Linked DNA regions of Azospirillum brasilense. The protein of the gene in region 1 interacts with the protein of each later gene in a pairwise test. Links are inferred from orthologs where the notes say so. Each region holds a gene or a part of one and is shown on either strand. Other genes may lie near its edges. The genes, in order: AMK58_RS22845 and AMK58_RS14290.

Region 1 (3,151 bases):
ACCTGGACCATCTTCCTCGCCAAGTCGGTGGAGCTGTCGAAGGCCAAGCGCAAGGCGCGGGCCTCCCTGGCGGCGCTGGAGCAGGCGCGCTCGCTGACCCAGGCGGCCGAGAGCATCGGCTTCGAAAAGACCCCGGCCACCGCCTTCCTGCGCGCCGTGATCGCCGAGGCGCACCAGTCCGCCGACGCCCCCTCGCAAGAGGGTCTGAAGGAGCGCGCAGCCTCCCGCCTGGAGCGGATCGAGGCGGCGGAGGGGCGGCGTATGATGCGCGGCACCGGCATCCTCGCCAGCATCGGCTCCACGGCTCCCTTCGTCGGGCTGTTCGGCACGGTGTGGGGCATCATGGTCAGCTTCATCGGCATCGCCAAGTCGCAGACGACCAACCTCGCCGTGGTGGCGCCGGGCATCGCCGAAGCGCTGCTGGCGACGGCCATCGGCCTCGTCGCGGCCATCCCGGCGGTGGTGATCTACAACGGCTTCGCCCGCTCCATCGGCGGTTACCGCGCCCAGCTCGGCGACTCGTCGGCGGCGGTGCTGCGGCTGCTGAGCCGCGACATGGACCGCCGCGCCCTGCCGCGCGCCGTGTCCAAGGCGGCGGAGTAAGGCCATGGCGGCGCGTCTGGACGACGGCGACGATCTCACCGAGTCGCACGACATCAACGTCACGCCCTTCATCGACGTGATGCTCGTGCTGCTCATCATCTTCATGGTGGCGGCCCCGCTGGCGACGGTGGACGTGCCGGTGGACCTGCCGGCCTCGACCGCCCAGCCGCAGCCGCGGCCCGACAAGCCGCTGTTCCTGACCATCCAGGCGGACAACAGCCTGTCGGTGGGCGACACGCCGGTGGCGCGGGAAGCCCTGGCGGCGGCGCTGGACGGGGTGACGAACGGCGACAAGGGCGCGCGCGTCTTCTTGCGTGCCGACCGCAGCGTGGATTACGGCGCGCTGACCGAGGTGATGAACGCGTTGCGCGCCGCCGGCTATCTGAAGATCGCTCTGGTCGGGCTGGAAGGCGCGTCCGCGAAATGAGCGTGGCGACCTTCGATCCCAACGACCTTCCGGACGGCGAGGAGCGCACGGCACCTGCCCTGGCGCGCTGGGGCGGCAGTCTGGTGGTCGTGCTGGGCGCCCATGCGCTCATCGCGCTCGCCGCGCTGTCCTGGCATGTCGCGATGGAGGAAGCTCCGGCCGCGCCGCCTGCGGTGATGCTCGACCTACCGCCGATACCGGAAACGCCGGCCGCCGAGCCGCCGCCGACGCTGGAATCGATGCTTCCCGAACCGGAGCTGCCGCCCGAGCCCGTGATCGAGCCCGAACCGGAACCCGAGCCCATTCCCGAGATCGCCCCGGAGCCGCCCCCGCCCGTGCCGGCGGAGGTCGCCCTGCCGGAACCGCCGCCCAAGCCGAAGCCCAAGCCCAAGGAAGAGCCCAAGCCGAAGCCCAAGGCCGAACCGCCGAAGCCGCGTCCGCAGCCGCAGGCCCAGCCCAAGCCGGTGACCGAGGCCCCGGCCAACGCCGCCCCCGCCGCCGCCCCGCCCTCGGGCGCTCCGGCCCAGGCCGCGCCGGTGGTGCGCAACAGCAACGCATTGCCCACATGGCACGGCGCCGTGCTCGGCCATCTGGAACGTTACAAGCGCTACCCCCGCATCGCCCAGATGCGGCGCCAGCAGGGCGTTCCGCAGGTCCACATCACGCTCGACCGGCAAGGCCGCGTGCTGGCAGTACGGCTGCACAAGGGCTCTGGCTTCGAGGCGCTGGACGAGGAGACGATCGCCCTGGTCGAGCGCGCCTCCCCGCTCCCGGCCCCGCCGCCAGATGTGGCGCAGGACCGCATGGAGCTGGTGGTGCCGGTGCAGTACTTCCTGCGCTGAATTTGACCGCTCACGCATCGGTCACCTGGATGCGCATCACGGTATGTGCATCCACAGGCGCATGAGTTCCGGAACCGTGCGGATGTCGAGTTTGCTGAGAATGTTCGCCCGGTGGGTCTCCACCGTGCGAACGCCGATCCCGAGGCGGATCGCGATGGCTTTGTTGGCGCAACCCTCCACCATCAGCGCCGCGACATCCCGTTCGCGGGGGCTGAGCAGGGCCAGCTTCGCCAGGGCGGACTCCGCGGCGGAACGGTCCCGGCGCTGGTGGGCGTCGCGCTGCAAGGCCTCGTGGACGCGGCGCAGGAAGACGCCGTCGTCGAACGGCTTCTCCAGGAAATCGACCGCTCCGGACCGGAAGGCGGTGACGGCGGAACTCACCTCGCCATGGGCGGTGATGATGATGACCGGCAGGCCGCAGCCGCGCCGGGACAGCTCCTCCTGAAGCTCCAGCCCATCCATGAAGGGCATACGGAGGTCGGCCACCACGCAACCCGGCTGCTCCGGGCTGTAGCGGTGCAGGAACTCCAACGCGTTGACGAAGGTGCGCACGGACAGGCCGGCCACCTCGACCAGAACGGAGAGCGCGTCGCGGACCGCCTCGTCGTCGTCGATGATGAAGACGGTCGGTTCGCCGGTGGAGGTTTTATCGGTCTGGGTCATGGGACGGCCGGGTGTCTGAACGGGCTGCGGGCAGAAAGACCTGGAAAACGGAACCGGTCGGACCGGTGCGGCCGAGCCACAGCCTGCCGCCGTGGCTTTCGACGATCGAGCGGCAGATGGGCAGGCCGAGCCCCATGCCCGCCGGCTTCGTGGTGGCGAACGGCGAGTAGAGATGCTCAATCATGCCCGCTGACACGCCGGGACCGCTGTCCTCGACCTCGAAGGTCAGGCCGTCCGGCGGCGTGGCTTGGACACGCAGGACGACCTCGCGCAGCGGGCTGTCGGCCGCGGCGATGGCCTCGATGCTGTTGTGCACGAGGTTGAGGAGAACCTGCTCGATCTGGATGCGGTCGCACAGCACGAGGGGAAGCGGCTCGGCCATGTCCACCCGAAGCTGGACCCGGTTGTAGGCCGCGTCCCCGCGCACCAGGGTCAGCGTCTCGCGCAGGATCTCGCTGGCCGGTTCCGGCGCCAGTTGAAGCGACCCTTTGCTGAGGAAGGTGCGCAGCCCGCGGATGACCTCGCCTGCGCGTTCCGCCTGGATCACCGCCTTGTCGATGAGGTCGTGGGCGCGCGGCGGCGTGTCGTCGCCCTCCAGCAGGCGCTGGGCGGCCCG
Region 2 (3,311 bases), on another replicon or contig:
GCCGGACCTCGGCGAACCTGCACGACCTCTACGGCGAGAGCCTGATGGCCGCGCTGTTCGTCGGCCTCGCGCAGGCGGAACCCGTCGCCGAGCGCAAGCGGGGGCAACTGCCGCCGCGCCTGTTGAGGCGCGTCACCGACTACATCGAGGAGCATTGCGGCCGTCCCATCCGATTGCAGGAGCTGGCCGAGCTGACCGGCCTGTCCACCACCCATTTCTGCACCGCCTTCAAGGCCTCGACCGGCCTGCCGCCCCACAAATGGCAGATGCGGGTCCGCGTGGAGCGGGCCAAGAGCCTGCTGACCGGATCGGACATGACGCTGGCGGCCGCCGCGGTGATGGCGGGTTTCTCCGATCAGGCGCACCTGACGCGCGTCTTCCGCCAGATCGTCGGCACCACGCCCGCCGCGTGGCTGCGCAACCAGACCGGCTGAGCCGGGCATCGCCCGACGCACCGCCCGACGCACTCTGGGACCGACGAATGCCGGAAGATCGTCCAACCCGTCCAAAGACCGTTCAATCGCGCCGCTTCATGCACATGCTAATCATTCGCAACAACGCAGGCTCTTCGGGACCCGCCGGTCCGAAGGCGTTTCGCGGATGCCGCATACAGTCCGAGGCCGATTGCGATGAGTGATATTTCCCAAAAGCGACTGACCCGCTTCCTCTTGAGCAGCACGGCGCTCGCCGCCCTGCTGGTGCCGGCGCTCGCCCAGGCGCAGGGAACGACCGCTCCGGCGGTTCTGGCTCCGGTGACCGTCGAGGGTGACCGGGCCGCCGACACCGCGACCAGCCCGGTCCGCGGCTACGTGCCCGGCCGCTCGGCCACGGGGTCCAAGACCGACATTCCGCTGGAGGCGGTCCCGCAATCCGTCTCGGTGATCGGGCGCGAGGAGATGGACGACCGCGGCGCGCAGAAGGTGGACGAGGCGCTGCGCTACACCCCCGGCGTCTTCAGCCAGCCTTTCGGCTCGGACAGCGACACCGACTGGATCTTCATCCGCGGCTTCCAGGCGACGCAGACCGGCATCTACCAGGACGGGCTCCAGCTCTACAGCTACGGCTTCGGCGGGCAGTTCGTGGACAGCTACACGCTGGAGCGGATCGAGGTGCTGCGCGGCGCCTCCTCCGTGCTTTACGGCGGCAGCAACCCCGGCGGTCTGGTGAATTACGTCACCAAGCGGCCCGGCGACACGCCGGTGCGCTCGGTCGAGGCGGGGATCAACCAGCACGGCACCGCCCATCTGGGTGTGGACGTCGGCGGCGCCATCGACCCGACGCTGAGCTACCGGCTGACCGGCCGCATCGCCGGCGGCGACAGCTACACCGATTTCGCGGACGGCTTCCGCGGCACCATCTCGCCCAGCGTCAAGTGGTCGCCGAACGACCGCAGCACGCTGACGGTGCTGACCAACTACACCGACATCGACGAGACGCACAACGGCGGTGCCTTCCTGCCCTATGTCGGCACGGTGAAGCCGGCTTCCTTCGGGCGCATCGACCGCAAGGCCAACTTCACCGAGCCGGATATCGACACCTACAGGCGCCGTCAGGCCTCCGTCGGCTACGAGTTCGAGCATCGCTTCGACAACGACCTGACCTTCCGCCAGAACGCCCGCTACGGCTACAGCCGGGTCCACGAGGTCTCGGTCTACCCTTACGGCTACAACGCCTTCTCGGCGGTGCCGACCGACCCGGACAATCGGCTGTCGCGCATCAATTTCGAGCACACGACCAAGGTCAACACCTTCCTGATCGACAACCAGCTCGAATCCAAGTGGCAGACCGGCCCGGTCGCCCACACGGCGCTGGTCGGCGTCGATTACAAGTATTTCAAGATGGATCAGGTGCAGGCCTCCGGCTCGGCCACGCCGATCAGCGCCACCAACCCCGTCTACGGCGCCGCGCAGGGGCAGCGCTTCTCTTACATCGACCAGGAGCTGACGATGGGTCAGCTCGGCGTCTATCTCCAGGACCAGATGCGCTTCGGCCAGGGCTTCCTGGTGACGCTGAACGGGCGCTACGACATCGCCTCGACCGACGCCGACGGCACGCCCGCCTACGACGGCAAGGACGGGAAGTTCAGCGGGCGCGCCGGTCTGGCCTACGAGTTCGCCAACGGCGTGACGCCCTATGTCAGCGCCTCCACGTTCTTCAACCCGGTGCTGGGATCGTCGGCGGCGGCCGGCGTGTTCAAGCCGGAAACCGGCCAGCAGGTCGAGGTCGGCGTGAAGTACCGCCCGGCCTGGATGGACGCCATCTTCACCGCGGCCCTGTTCGACCTGACGCGCACCAACGTGGTGACCGGACCCTTCAACGCCGAGACGCAGCTGGGCGAGGTCAATTCGCGCGGCATCGAGCTTGAGGCCAAGGCCAACATCACCCCGAACCTGAAGGCGCTCGCCTCCTTCACCGCGCTCGACCTCGACATCAAGAAGGACGCCAACCCGGCGCTGGTCGGCAAGACCCCCTACATCGTGCCGCAGGTCCAGGGCTCGGCCTTCCTCGACTACACCTTCCGGGAAAACGCGCTGGACGGCGTGTCGGTGGGCGGCGGCGTGCGCTACGTCGGCTCGTCCTGGGCCGACAACGAGAACACGCTGAAGGTCCCCGCCGCCACCGTCTTCGACGCGCGGATCGGCTACAAGCCCGCCGCCTGGGGCGTGAATCTCGCGGTCACCAACCTGTTCGACAAGGAGTATGTGGCGAGCTGCCAGACCCAGTTCTCCTGCGGCTACGCCGAGGGGCGGACGGCTCTGCTGACCGTCAACATGACGTGGTGACCAGGTTAAATCCCCTCTCCCCTCTGGGGAGAGGGTTAGGGTGAGGGGGGTGTGCTTTTGCCGAACGTAAAACCAGGACCGATGAGACCGGACCAGACCCAACCCCTCTACGACCTTGACGGCGTGAGTTTCTCCGTTGCCGGACGGGCGATCCTGTCGGGACTGTCGCTCCGGCTGGATCCGGGGCGGATCTATGGGCTGGTCGGTCCCAACGGGTCGGGCAAGAGCACGCTGATCCGCCTGCTGGCCCGCCAGCAGCCGCCAAGCAGCGGAAGCATCCGCTGCCTTGGGACGGACCTCGCGCGGATCGGCGACCGCGACTTCGCGCGCACCGTCGCCTACATGCCGCAATTCACCCCGCCCGCCGAGGGCATGACGGTGCGGGAGCTGGTGGCGCTCGGCCGTTTTCCCTGGCACGGCGCGCTCGGCCGCTTCGGGGCGGAGGACGCCGCCAAGGTGGCGGAGGCCATCGCCGAAACCCACCTGGACGCCTTCGCCGACCGGCTGGTCGACAGCCTGTCGGGCGGC

The links.
Region 2: the proteins of AMK58_RS22845 (region 1) and AMK58_RS14290 interact in binary tests that used the Escherichia coli proteins (3 or more experiments, as listed by UniProt). The link is inferred for Azospirillum brasilense from one-to-one orthologs.

The regions. Positions count from the first base shown.
Region 1 is NZ_CP012916.1:304,247-307,397, reverse strand. The notes cover bases 114-2,949. They hold AMK58_RS22845 (energy transducer TonB), read left to right. Parts: upstream 114-1,026; coding sequence 1,027-1,872; downstream 1,873-2,949. Other genes in these bases: AMK58_RS22835 (ATP-binding protein), read right to left, coding at 2,519-2,949; AMK58_RS22840 (response regulator transcription factor), read right to left, coding at 1,909-2,535; exbD (TonB system transport protein ExbD), read left to right, coding at 608-1,030; exbB (tonB-system energizer ExbB), read left to right, coding at 114-603. Outside these bases: more of exbB, read left to right, coding at 1-113; more of AMK58_RS22835, read right to left, coding at 2,950-3,151. UniProt on the Escherichia coli protein: Interacts with outer membrane receptor proteins that carry out high-affinity binding and energy dependent uptake into the periplasmic space of specific substrates such as cobalamin, and various iron compounds (such as iron dicitrate, enterochelin, aerobactin, etc.).
Region 2 is NZ_CP012915.1:94,581-97,891, forward strand. What follows is about bases 211-3,206. They hold AMK58_RS14290 (TonB-dependent siderophore receptor), read left to right. Parts: upstream 211-629; coding sequence 630-2,783; downstream 2,784-3,206. Other genes in these bases: AMK58_RS14285 (AraC family transcriptional regulator), read left to right, coding at 211-434; AMK58_RS14295 (ABC transporter ATP-binding protein), read left to right, coding at 2,865-3,206. Outside these bases: more of AMK58_RS14285, read left to right, coding at 1-210; more of AMK58_RS14295, read left to right, coding at 3,207-3,311. UniProt on the Escherichia coli protein: Involved in the uptake of iron in complex with ferrichrome, a hydroxamate-type siderophore. Binds and transports ferrichrome-iron across the outer membrane.